DNA from 2 places in the Mesorhizobium sp. WSM4850 genome. Region 2 is predicted to be linked to the other one. Evidence: predicted binding sites of a transcription regulator. Region 2 holds the regulator's gene; the other holds the start of a gene.
What was found. Region 2 encodes LexA, which represses DNA repair genes until DNA is damaged. Its sites were predicted from a motif close to TGTTCNNNNTGTGTTCNG; they were not measured.
Positions count from the first base shown of each region.

Region 1: parE (DNA topoisomerase IV subunit B) is a predicted target of LexA. The motif match lies at 3,114-3,131, and genes of this name have one in related genera.

Region 1 is NZ_JBVVPV010000041.1:37,350-44,112, reverse strand. It holds gene gcvP (aminomethyl-transferring glycine dehydrogenase) at 1-1,694, shown strand, start outside; gene AC0L2Z_RS28055 (GGDEF domain-containing protein) at 1,766-2,413, opposite strand; gene AC0L2Z_RS28050 (hypothetical protein) at 2,374-2,934, opposite strand; gene parE (DNA topoisomerase IV subunit B) at 3,202-5,253, shown strand; gene AC0L2Z_RS28040 (Imm8 family immunity protein) at 5,335-5,667, opposite strand; gene AC0L2Z_RS28035 (hypothetical protein) at 5,851-6,081, shown strand; gene AC0L2Z_RS28030 (dienelactone hydrolase family protein) at 6,241-6,763, shown strand, end outside.
Region 2 is NZ_JBVVPV010000032.1:66,646-73,408, reverse strand. It holds gene AC0L2Z_RS24880 (ComEC/Rec2 family competence protein) at 1-1,742, shown strand, start outside; gene lexA (transcriptional repressor LexA) at 1,736-2,473, opposite strand; gene AC0L2Z_RS24870 (molybdopterin molybdotransferase MoeA) at 2,578-3,783, opposite strand; gene moaC (cyclic pyranopterin monophosphate synthase MoaC) at 3,783-4,280, opposite strand; gene trpC (indole-3-glycerol phosphate synthase TrpC) at 4,347-5,198, opposite strand; gene trpD (anthranilate phosphoribosyltransferase) at 5,203-6,213, opposite strand; gene AC0L2Z_RS24850 (SurA N-terminal domain-containing protein) at 6,210-6,763, opposite strand, start outside.

The DNA of each region.
Region 1 (6,763 bases), on a different contig from region 2:
CAAGCCGATTCGACACGGTGACGGTGGAAGTGAAAGGCAGAGCCGGCGCGATTGGCGCCTCTGCCGAAAAGACCGGCCGATTGCTGCGCGTCATCGACGCCGACCACATCGGCATCAGCTTCGACGAGACCTCGACCGATGCCGATCTGGAGGCGATCGCGGCCCTGTTCGGCGCCAAGCCGGGCGCAGCCGTCGGCAGCACCATGCCCGGAAAACCGCGCGGCAAGGCGTTTCTCACGCAGCCTGTCTTCCGCGAAAACCACTCGGAAACCGACATGATGCGCTTCCTGCGCCGGCTGGCCGACAAGGACCTGGCGCTCGACCGCGCCATGATCCCGCTCGGCTCCTGCACGATGAAGCTCAATGCCGCCGCCGAGATGATGCCGGTAAGCTGGCCTGATATCGCCAATTTGCATCCCTTCGCCCCGGCAAGCCATTCGGCCGGTTACCGCGCCATGATCGACGAACTGGAAGCCTGGCTGGCGGAGATCACCGGCTTCGACGCGGTGACCCTGCAGCCCAACGCCGGCAGCCAGGGCGAGTATGCCGGGCTGCTCGCCATTCGCGGCTATCACCGCTCACGCGGCGAAGCTCACCGCACGGTCTGCCTGATCCCGTCATCGGCGCATGGCACCAATCCGGCGAGTGCGGCGATGGCCGGCATGAACGTCGTCGTCGTGCGCTGCACCGAAGACGGCAACATCGACGTCGATGACCTGAAAGCCAAGGCGGACGAGCATGCGCAAGACCTTGCGGCGCTGATGTTCACCTATCCCTCGACGCACGGCGTTTTCGAGGAAGGCGCGCGCGACCTCTGCGCCCTTGTCCATGAGCATGGCGGCCAGGTCTATTTCGACGGCGCCAACCTCAACGCGCTGGTCGGTCTCGCCCGCCCCGGCGACATCGGCGCCGACGTCTGCCACATGAACCTGCACAAGACGTTCTGCATCCCGCATGGCGGCGGCGGTCCCGGCGTCGGCCCGATCGGCGTCAAGGCGCATCTGCAACCCTATCTGCCCGGCCACGTCGTCGAAGGCTCGGGCCATGCCGTGTCGGCTGCACCGTTCGGCAGCGCTTCGATCCTGCCGATCACCTGGATGTATATCCGGATGATGGGCGCTTCGGGCCTGAAGCAGGCGACCGAGACGGCGATCATTTCCGCCAATTATGTGGCGACGCGGCTCGGAGCGCATTTCCCGGTGCTCTACAAGGGCAGGCACGAGCGCGTCGCGCATGAATGCATCCTCGATACCCGCGTGCTCAAGGACAGTGCCGGCATCAGCGTCGACGACGTCGCCAAGCGGCTGATCGACTATGGTTTCCATGCGCCGACCATGTCGTTTCCGGTCGCCGGCACGCTGATGGTCGAGCCGACCGAGTCCGAGCCCAAGCGCGAGCTCGATCGCTTCTGCGAGGCGATGATCGCGATATCAGGCGAGGCAGCCAAGGTGGCGGAAGGCGAATGGCCCCTAGCCGACAATCCGCTGGTCAATGCGCCGCATACCGCCGCCGAGGCGCTGGCCGGCCAGTGGACCCATCCCTATTCGCGCCTGGAGGCGGCCTACCCCGCCGGCGATGCCGACACGTCAGCCAAATACTGGCCGCCGGTGTCGCGCATCGACAATGTCGCCGGCGACCGCAACCTCGTCTGCTCCTGCCCGCCGCTGTCGGAATATCTGGGGGCGGCGGAGTAGACCATGATCCCGAAAAGTGGAATCCGGTTTTCGGACAAGATCATGGTCTAACAAGAAGATAGAAGCCTCAATCAGGCAGAACGCAAGGCCGGCGCGTCGGCCTTGCTCGCCTTGTTCTGGGCGACGACGCGATTTCGCCCGGCGCGCTTTGCCGCATAGAGTGCGGCGTCGGCTTCGGCCAGCACATTGTCGAGACTGGTGCCATCCGTCCCGCCAAAGCCGATGCCGCCACTGACTGTGCTGCGCAACGGACCAAGCTGGGTGGCGACGACTTCCGTGCCGAAGGCGACGCTGATCTTGCTCGCAATGTCGTAAGCCTTCTCTTCAGTCATCCGCGACATGACGAGGACGAATTCCTCGCCGCCCAGCCGGAAGGCGTCGACGCCGGTCCTGGAGTATTTTCTGACAACAGCGGCGAAGCGGCGCAGAACCTGATCGCCGACCGGATGACCGAATACATCGTTCGTCTTCTTGAAATGATCGAGGTCGAACATGGCGACGGACATGAACGGGCCGAAAATCCGCTCGCCGTAGAATGCCGTCAACGCCCGCCGGTTCATCAGCCCGGTCAATGGGTCGGTCATGGTCTCGGCCTTCAGTTCGATCTGCGCCTGCAAATGGTGCAGGGAGAGCGTCAATGCGCCGAGCCCCGTCATGCAGGCGACCGCCACGGCGGAATTCAACCGTTCGGCCCAGTTGTCGGGCGCAACGCCGAGCACCCATTGGCCCTTGACCAGCAGGACCGCGCCGCAAAGTCGAAGGACAGCGCACAGACGCCGCTCAGGAACGAAACGACCAGCAATATCCGGCGATCATGACCACCTTTGATCCAGAACATCACCCCGATAAGCGAGAGCAGCGCCGTTACCGTCGCGTAGGTGACGATGAAGCCGACGCCGTCAAAGCCCAGCGACGTCGCGCCTGCGCAAACCGCCATCGCAGCCAGGGTCGGCAAGATGGCGCGCCTGTAGTCGTGGACGCCGAGATACTGCATGGCCGACAGGCAGAGGGTCAGAAGGCCCAGGCTAAGAAGCGCAAGTACAATCTGGCAAAGCCAGGGGCTGGGATGCTTGGCATAGTGCCAGAAGAAGACCACATGTGGGACGAGCACGAGAATGCCGCACGCCACCGTCAGCACAAAGCGTGCCTGTGGCGCGGTGCACCAGATCGCAAACAGGGTGATGCTGAGGCACGTGCCCGACAGCGCTGCCGCAAGCAGGAGCGAACTGTAATCCAACATGCGTAAGCGACAGCCTCTTCTCGGGTTCTGCCGCATTCTAGGTCAGCAGCAATCCGCGAATACCCTTTTTCGGCCAACCTTCCGGCGTAACCTCCGGACAAGGTTTACAAAGCGTCGATGCCCTCGGCCCATTTCCGCCGCTTGGTTGTCGAATGGTTTTGCAGTAAGAGGCTCTATCCTCGAACGTAACGGGAACCTCCGTCGCCTGCCCGCAAAAAGCGTGGCAGTATCGGGTGGTGATTCGCAGCATCGCAATCCAGGACCAGCATGAACGACAGCAACGATCTTTTCGGCAATTTGGACAAGCAGCCGCAACCGGTTCGCGCCACCGCGCGCCCGGCCGACCCGCTGGTGCAGGCGGCGAAGCGCCCGGCATCCCGCGACGGCAGCGAGAGCTACAGTGCCGCCGACATCGAGGTTCTGGAAGGGCTGGAGCCGGTGCGGCGGCGGCCCGGCATGTATATCGGCGGCACCGACGACAAGGCGATGCACCATCTGTTCGCCGAGGTCATCGACAATTCGATGGACGAGGCGGTCGCCGGCCACGCGACTTTCATCGATGTCGAGCTTTCGGCCGACGGATACCTGGCGGTGACCGACAATGGCCGCGGCATTCCGGTCGATCCGCATCCGAAATTCAAGAAGCCGGCGCTCGAAGTCATCATGACGACGCTGCATTCGGGCGGCAAGTTCGACAGCAAGGTCTACGAAACCTCGGGCGGCCTGCACGGCGTCGGCGTCTCCGTCGTCAACGCGCTGTCGGACCATCTCGAGGTCGAGGTCGCGCGCGGCCGCCAGCTCTATCGCCAGCGCTTTTCGCGCGGCGTTCCGGTGACCGGTCTGGAGCAGCTCGGCGAGGTGCATAACCGCCGCGGCACCAGGATACGCTTCCATCCCGACGAGCAGATCTTCGGCAAGGGTGCGGCGTTCGAGCCGGCGCGGCTCTACCGGATGACGCGCTCGAAAGCCTATCTGTTCGGTGGCGTCGAGATCCGCTGGACCTGCGACCCCTCGCTGATCAAGGAGAAGGACACGACGCCGGCCAAGGCCGAGTTCCATTTTCCCGGTGGCCTCAAGGATTATCTGAAAGCCTCGCTCGGCGACGAATTCCAGGTCACCCGCGAAATCTTTGCCGGCAAAAGCGACAGGCAAGGCGGCCACGGCTCGCTCGAATGGGCGGTGACCTGGTTCGGCGGCGACGGGTTCCTCAACTCCTACTGCAACACCATCCCGACCGGCGAAGGCGGCACCCATGAGGCTGGCTTCCGCAACGTCTTGACGCGCGGCCTGCGCGCCTATGCCGAGCTGGTCGGCAACAAGCGCGCTTCGATCGTCACCTCGGAAGACGTCATGATCTCGGCGGCGGGCATGCTGTCAGTGTTCATCCGCGAGCCGGAATTCGTCGGCCAGACCAAGGACCGGCTGGCGACGATCGAGGCGATCAGGATCGTCGAGGCCGCGATCCGCGACCCCTTCGACCACTGGCTGGCCGACAACCCGCAGGAAGCTTCGAAGCTGCTGGAATGGGTGATCGCGCGTGCTGACGAGCGGGTGCGCCGCCGCCAGGAAAAGGAAGTCTCGCGCAAGAGCGCGGTGCGCAAGCTGCGCCTGCCCGGCAAGCTCGCCGACTGCACGCAGAATGCCGCGGCCGGCGCCGAGCTCTTCATCGTCGAGGGCGATTCGGCCGGCGGCTCGGCGAAACAGGCGCGCGACCGCGCCAGCCAGGCAGTGCTGCCGCTACGCGGCAAGATTCTCAACGTCGCCAGCGCCGGCAACGACAAGCTGGCTGCCAACCAGCAGATTTCCGACCTGATCCAGGCGCTTGGCTGTGGCACGCGGTCAAAATACCGCGATCAGGATCTGCGCTACGACCGGGTCATCATCATGACCGACGCCGACGTCGACGGCGCCCATATCGCTTCGCTGCTGATCACCTTCTTCTACCAGGAGATGCCGAGCCTGGTCCGCGACGGCCATCTCTACCTGGCGGTGCCGCCGCTCTACTCGATCCGCCAGGGCGGCAAGGTCGCCTATGCCCGCGACGATGCGCATAAGGAAGAACTTCTGCGCACCGAGTTCACCGGGCGCGGCAAGGTCGAAATCGGCCGCTTCAAGGGGTTGGGCGAAATGATGGCCGCCCAGCTCAAGGAAACCACCATGGACCCGAGAAAGCGCACGCTGCTCAGGGTCGATGTGATCGACGCCGAGGCGGCGACCAAGGATGCGGTCGACGCGCTGATGGGCACCAAGCCGGAAGCCCGCTTCCGCTTCATCCAGGAACGCGCGGAATTCGCCGAGACGGAAGTGCTGGATATCTGAATTTCTTCGGCTCAGCGAACCGCAACGGCAGGTAGTGTCTCAGTTTGAAATTTCAAAGGCGATAGTCGAACTCCCAGCGCCCTAGTCTGGTGAGTTGCGCGCCGATGGCCTGCCAAGTTTCCCCCTCGGCGCAGCACAACGATCCCTGAGAAACTTTTCGAGCTCGACGTAGTCGAAACGCGGCATGAAAATCACACTTTCCGCCGCAAATACCTTACCGCCCTGAGATCGAAGGAACCAATTGGGAGAGCAGACAGTCGCTGTAAATGCGTCGGCGCTGTTATCTCCTTCTGGACCGGCATAGAAAGCAATAGTGACGGAGAAGTCAGTGGGATCGCGCGGGTGCCACGCATCGAGGGCAAAAGCCCCGGCATCGGTGTCTAGAATTCGGTGACCCTTGTACTGTGCTCTCATGAAGGCGTGCATCCGTGATGCACCCATTCGCCAACCGAAGGGCACTGGCCATGGTCCGGTGGGTCAGACTTCCAGTTGGCGCCCGTCCCGCGCAACGTCGTACGCGATCGTATTCCGCGAACCCCAGCTTGCCGCCAATTCACTCGACGTGGTCGAGAGGATTGTGGCAGGAATTCCGACTTCATGCAGAATCGTCCAACCGACGAGCGGATCGAGCAGTTCCGGCGTGGCGTCGTCGGGCAAAGCAACGAGAATTCCCAGTCGCTGTCGAGTCGATTGTCGCCCCGCGCTCGGCTGCCGAACAGCCATATAGAATCGGGGCTCAACCGAAGCCTGATCTCATCGATCAACGGCTTGATCTCTGCCGGAACCTTAAGTCGTTTCGAAGCAAAATCGTGCATGGCCCTAAAATAGTAGCAGTTTTTTGCGCCTACAACGCAACGCAATCGCGGCTACCAAACCCAAGCTAGTGGTGAAGACCTGACGCTTGTACCCATGTGGAAGGACGCGAGACGACCTTGCCGGTCAGCGCATAAGCTCGGTCGATAAGAAGTCTGAGGGACTGGAGTCGAGATGCACGCCCGCTGGATCGAGACCTTTGGCCTACCAGCCTTCCTTCGAAAGGCAGCCAGACTACTCTTGTGCGGTATCATTGGTTGTCTTGGAGTTTTTCATTCGCATGCCGACCAGTTGGTGAAGTTCAAAAGCGCCACATCCCAGCCGACACCGTTTCAGACGCGCATGGCGCGGCAGCGAGGCGAAGAACCAATGATTTTTCCCGGCGTGCCGATACAAGGATTCCTGGGACGCCCAGCGGGGGATGGACCGTTCCCGGCTGTCGTCCTGCTTCACGGCTGTGCCGGCCTTGGCCTCCGAGAAAGAGAGGCCTGGTCAAGGAGATTGTCGTCCTGGGGGTATGTCGTATTGGCCGTCGACAGTTTCACGACGCGCGGCATCCGGCATACCTGCAACCGACTGTTTTCCGCTCGGGTCAACGACGCCTACGGCGCCTTGGAATTCCTCACGACGCTCGGCTTCGTCGACTCCCGACGCGTCGCGCTGATGGGGTTCTCCGCTGGCGGAATCGCTGTGCTGC
Region 2 (6,763 bases):
TGCCTCCGACTGGCCCGGTCAGACCGGACAGCTTTGACTTTTCCTTTGACAGCTATTTCGCCGGTATCGGTGCCAGTGGCTTTTTCCTCGGCAGTCCAAAGATCGTCGTCTCCGAAGATGCACCGTTAACCGCACGCCTTTCTTCGTCGATCGAGAAGGCGCGCGAATCCATCGCCGACCATATCAGGGACAGCATCGGTGGTGCCGAGGGGGAGATTGCCGCTGCGCTGATCGTCGGCGTGCGTGCCGGCATCCCCGAAGAGATAAACGAATCGATGCGGCGCACCGGCATCTACCACATCATCTCCATTTCCGGCCTGCATATGGCGCTTGTCGCCGGCACCGTCATGGGATTGCTGCGCGGCGCCTTTGCGCTGTTTCCCGACTTTTCGTCGCGCCGGCCGGTCAAAAAATATGCGGCTGCTGCCGCACTCGTCTCCATCGCTGCCTATCTGATCTTTTCCGGTATCGTGGTCGCGGCTGAACGCAGCTTCATCATGCTGGCGGTAATGCTTGTCGCCGTGCTGTTCGACCGGGCGGCACTCACCATGCGCAACCTGGCGATTTCGGCCATCGCCGTTATCGTCGTGTCGCCGCACGAGGTGGTCGGCGCAAGCTTCCAGATGTCGTTCGCCGCGACTGCGGCTCTCGTGGGCGCCTATGCCGGTTGGTCCGACTATCGTGCCGACAAGGCCAAGGCGCCGCGACAGCGACGGTCACCGGTCGCTTTCGTCACGCGCAAGCTCGTCGCCGGGGCAGGCACCATCGCAATGACCTCCATCATTGCCGGCAGCGCCACCGCGCTCTTCGCCATCTGGCACTTCCAGCGCGTCTCGCCGCTCAGCCTGTTCGCCAATCTGGCCGTCATGCCGATCGTCACGATCGTCATGTTCCTGGCGGTCCTCAGCGCCTTGGCAATGCCTTTCGGCCTCGACGGCCCTTTCCTCTACATGATGGGCAAGGGCCTGACGGCGATGATTGCAATTTCGGGATGGATCTCGGAGCGTTCGCCCGTCGATGCAGTCGGCCTGATTTCGTTGCAATCGGTTCTGCTGGTGACGGTCGCCTTAGTCATCGCCACGATGGCGACGACATGGCTGCGGCTTGCGGCACTTCCCTTTGCGCTCGCCGGCCTGCTGACGATTTCCGAGACGCGCATCCCCGACGTGCTGATCTCGGAGGATGCGCATCTGGTGGCGCTGCCGATCGGCGGCGGCGAACTTGCCGTCAACCGGATGCGTTCGAACGAATTCACCACCGACAACTGGAAACATGCGCTGGTTTCAACAACGATCGTCGAGCCGGAGACATTCGAAAAAGGAGATGTGCGGTTCGACATCGCCGATCCGGCCGACCTGCCGCCGGGAGCGCCTTTCACCTGCACTGCCGGCCTGTGCCTGGCCCGGCATCCGTCCGGCGCGCTCATCGCGCTCGCCGACAACCGCAAAACCGCGCGGCCGGCCTGTGCCTTTGCGGATTTGATCGTCATCGACGATGCCACAGCCTATTACAAACCCTGCCGCAACCCGCTGGTTCTCGTCGTCACCAAACGGCAGCTCGCTCGCATGGGCAGTGCCGCCGTCTTCTTCGATCCGCTATCGGCGACAACGCGCGCAGAAATCCGTTTTGCCGTCAGACAGCCATATAGGCCCTGGCATGAGCAGCGGCGATTTTCGCGCGAGGCGAGGGGCCTGCCGCCATACCGCAGGGCCGAGAAACCCAGGAAGCCCGCCGTTCAGTAACGCCGGATCAATCCGACGAGCTTGCCCTGCACCTTGACCCGGTCCGGCCCGAAGATGCGCGTCTCGTAGGCCGGATTGGCGGCTTCCAGTGCGATAGAGGCACCTTTGCGGCGAAATCGCTTCAGCGTCGCTTCCTCCTCGTCGACCAGAGCGACAATGATCTCGCCAGGCTGGGCGGTGTCGGCGTTGCGGATGATGACCGTGTCGCCGTCGAAGATGCCGGCCTCGATCATCGAATCACCCTTGACCTCCAGCGCGTAGTGCGTGCCGCCGGTGATCATGTCCGGTGGCACCGAGATCGAATGCGTCTGGTGCTGGATGGCGTCGATCGGCACACCGGCAGCGATGCGGCCCATCACCGGTATGGAGACGGTGGCAACGACGTCGTCGTCATTGCCGGCAGCACGCATGCGCGAAGGCGCTGGCTTGATCTGGCGTCCGAGGCCGCCCTGGCCAAGGGAGCCTTGAATGACGCTCGGCGAGAATTTGCGCGCCGCATTGAGGCCCGGCGCGATCGAATCGGGCAGGCGCAGCACCTCCAGCGCGCGGGCGCGGTTGGGCAGGCGGCGAATGAAACCGCGTTCCTCCAGCGCCGTGATCAGCCGGTGGATCCCCGATTTGGAGGCGAGGTCGAGCGCTTCCTTCATCTCGTCGAACGAGGGCGGAATGCCGCTTTCCTTCAGCCGTTCGTGGATGAACATCAGCAGTTCATGTTGTTTGCGTGTCAGCATCGCGACCCCCAACAGAATCAGAAAAACAAACCCAGAACAAACACTATCTGTTCCAGTTGTGTTCCGCAACCATTTAAAGTTTAATGAATGTGTTGACGTTTTGTTCAGCGTAGCATCAGCACGCTGCAGGCGGCGCCCGCTGCGGCTGCGGGAGCGAATGGCTCGCGCACGACCAGTCCGTTGGCGTCGGCCAGCATTCTGAGCATCGAGGAATCCTGGATACTGAACGGCGTTGCCTCAAGCGTGCCAGCTTCTTCCTTCACCACCGCGCGTACATAGTCCTGCCTGAGATCGTTAGCCGGCATGGCGGCGCCGAGCCGCGCCTGACGCATGTCCTGGCGGAAGGCGCGGCCGCCGAGCCGCGCCAGCAGCGGCTTCAGAAAGAGCTGCGTGCAGACCAGGCTGGCCACCGGATTGCCAGGCAGGCCGATGCAGCGGATGGCGCCCAGCCGCCCGAACATCAGTGGCTTGCCGGGCCGCATGGCGATTTTCCAGAAATCGAGCGCCATGCCTTCGCCGGTCAGCACGTCATGGACGAGGTCATGGTCGCCGACCGAGGCGCCGCCCAGCGTGACGATGACGTCCGCGCCTGCGGCGACGGCTTTTGTCACCAGCGCGGCGATCGCGTCCTTGCGGTCGGCGGCGATGCCGAGATCGAGGGCGCTGGCGCCGACCGAGCGGGCCGCGGCGGCGACGCCATAGGCATTGGAGGAGATGATCTGGCCGGGGCCAAGGTCGCTGCCCGGCGGCAGCAATTCGTCGCCGGTGGCGATGATGGCGACCAGCGGCCGTTTCACCACGCGGACCTGCTGGTGGTTGGCCGACGCCGCCAGCGACAATGCCGCCGGATCAAACAGGCGGCCTTTCTCCAGCAGCATGTCGCCCTGCGAGAAATCGAGCCCGAGGCGGCGGATGTTGCGGCCTTCAACCGTCGGCGCGGTCACTTCGACCATGCCGCCGCCGAGGTCGCGGACATTCTCCTGGATGACGATGGTGTCGGCGCCTCCGGGAAGCGGCGCGCCGGTGAAGATGCGCACGGCCTGCGCCGGGCCGACTGTCCCGGCAAAGCCGCGTCCGGCCGGCGCCATGCCGATCACCGAAAGTCTCGCGGGCACGGAGGCGACATCGTCGGCCCGCACGGCATAGCCGTCCATGGCCGACGCGTTGAATGGCGGCTGGGTGCGGAGCGCGATGAGCGGCTCCGCCAGCACGCGGTCGGCGGCATCCATCAGGGCGACGCTTTCAGCCTGCAAGGGCGCAGCATCCGCAAGCAGGTGCTCGAGCGCCTCGGCGACCGCAAGCAGCGCCATTATTGGCCTGCCCCCTGGGCATCCGCCTTGTAGTCGCCGGATTTGCCGCCGGTCTTTTCCACCAGCCTGATGCCGGAGATGGCCATGCCGCGATCGACCGCCTTGGCCATATCATAGATGGTCAGGCAGGCGACCGAGACGGCGGTCAGCGCTTCCATCTCGACGCCGGTCTTGCCGGTGACGCGGGCCAGCGCCGTGACCTTCAGGCCGGGCAGCTTCGCGTCAGGTTCGATGTCTACCGATATCTTGGTCAACAGCAGCGGATGGCAGAGCGGGATCAGCTCATGCGTCCTCTTGGCCGCCATGATGCCGGCGATGCGCGCCGTACCCAGCACGTCGCCCTTCCTGGCATCGCCGTCGAGAATCATTTTCAGCGTTTCGGGCCGCATCGAGACAAGACCTTCGGCGATTGCCGTGCGGGTCGTCTCCGCCTTGTCGCCGACATCGACCATATTGGCTTCGCCTTCTGCGCCAAGATGGGTGAGGGCGGCCGACATCGTCAGGTCACCCTGGAGCGACGTGCGTCCGTTTGGACGCACAAACTACACTCTGACGCTTTGTATCTATGCATCATGCTCTCCGAACATCGATTCCGATTTTCGGGCAGATGCATTGGCGGGCGCGTTGCCCGTCAAAAGCAGGTGCGTCGCAGTGGCCACGTCCAGTTGCCGCATCAGGCTCTCGCCGACGAGGAAAGTGCCAATGTCGCTCCGTTCCAGCCTGCGGCAGTCCTGGTGCGAGAAAATACCGCTCTCGCTGACCAGCAGCCGGTCGGCCGGCACCATCGCCGCGAGCCGCTCCGATGTCTCGATGCTGGTTTCGAATGTCCGGAGATTGCGGTTGTTGATGCCGATCAGCCGCGACGACAGTTTCAGCGCGCGTTCCGTCTCGGCCTCGTCATGCACCTCGACCAGCGCGTCCATGCCGAGCTCGAAAGCCGTCGTTTCGAGTTCCCTGGCCACGGCGTCATCGACGCTCGCCATGATGATCAGGATGGCGTCCGCGCCCCACGCACGGGCCTCGAACACCTGATAGGGCTCGAACAGAAAATCCTTGCGCAAAGCCGGCAATGTCACGGCGCTGCGCGCATCGGTGAGGAATTCAGGCGCCCCTTGGAAAGACGGCGCATCGGTCAGCACCGACAGGCAGGCAGCCCCACCTTTGGCATAGGCCTGGGCCAGCGCCGGCGGATCGAAATCGGCGCGGATCAGGCCCTTGGACGGGCTCGCCTTCTTGATCTCGGCGATCAGCGCGAAACTGCCGGATTTGCGTTTGGCTTCAAGGGCCGAGAGAAAGCCGCGCGGTGCATCGGTAGCCCTCGCCCGTGCCTTGATTTCGGCAAACGGCACCCGTGCCTTCGCCGCCGCGATCTCGTCGCGCTTGTAGGCTTCGATCTTGCGCAGGATATCAGACACGGCGCTATCCGTTCGAAATCTCGACCAGCCGGTCAAGCACCTTTAGCGCCCGGCCGCTGTCGATGGCTTGCGCCGCCGTCGCCATGCCATCGGCAAGCGTCGTCGCCTTTCCCGCCACCACCAGTCCGGCGCCGGCGTTCATCAGCACCGTATCGCGAAAGGCGCCGGCAGCGCCGCCCAGCATGTCGCGCAGCGCCTGGGCGTTGTAGGCGGCATCGCCGCCGCGCAACTCGTCCTTGGTATGCCGCTTCAGCCCGACCGCTTCCGGGGTCAGCGTAAAGCTGCGGATCTCGCCGCCGACCAGTTCGGCGACTTGGGTTTCGCCGGTGGTGGTGATCTCGTCATAGCCGTCGCCATGGGCGACCCAGGCGTGGTCGGCGCCCAGTGCCTTCAACGTCTCGGCCACCGGCATGATCCATTCCGGCAAGAAGACGCCAACCATCTGCCTGACGACACCAGCCGGATTGGAGAGCGGGCCAAGCAGGTTGAAGATTGTGCGGGTGCCGAGCTCGGCGCGGATCGGGCCGACATGCTTCATCGCCGGATGATGCGCCGGTGCGAACATGAAGCCGACGCCTGCGTCGTGGATGCAGCGGCCGATCGTTTCCGGCGGGATGTCGAGCTTGACGCCAAGCGCGGTCAGCACGTCGGCGGCGCCGGTCTGCGAGGACAGTCCGCGATTGCCGTGCTTGGCCACCGGCACGCCGCAGGCGGCGATGACGAACGCGGATGCGGTCGAGATGTTGACGCTGTGCGAATTGTCGCCGCCGGTGCCGACGATGTCGATGGCGCCAGCCGGCGCGTCGACGCGCAGCATCTTGGCGCGCATGGTGGCGACGGCGCCGGAAATCTCGCTCACAGTCTCGCCGCGCACGCGCAGCGCCATCAGGAAGCCGCCGATCTGGCCGGGCGTAGCGTCGCCCGACATGATGATGTCGAAGGCATCGCGCGCTTCCTCGAAGGAAAGGGAGCTGCCAGCGGCGACCTTGGCGATATGGGTCTTGAGCGCGCTCATCTGGTCAGGGCTTGGGCAACGGCGGTTTGGTCGATGCGAACGTCATATTGCGTCTGCAGCTGCGCCACCAACTGGTCGAGAAGGTCGTCGGACATGCCGGCGGTGAACGATTTCTGCTCGTCGTCCGGCACCGAGCTGGCGTCGGCTCCGGCAGGCTCGAACACTTCGGCAATCCTGAACAGGATCTGTCCGTCGCCGGTGGGCGAGGGGATCAATCCGGTCCCGCCTTCGCCTTCGCCGAACATAGCAGCCGCCCCTTCCTTGCCGAAATCGGCGTCGTCCGCCCCGCGCTTGACGCCGCGCTTGGTCTGCTTCTCAAGCTTGAGCTCGCTCGCGATCACGTCGAGCGTAGTGCCGGCCTCGAGACGCTTTTCGAGCTCCTGCGCTTTTGCGGTGAGCCGCTTGGTCGTTTCCGCCGCCGTCCAGTCGGCCACCACCTTCTGGCGGACTTCATCCAGCGTGCGGTCGCGGGCCGGCGTGACCGAATCCACCTCGTAGAACACGAAGCCGTTGTTGGCAGTGGTGAGGTCGGGATTCTCGGTACCGGGTT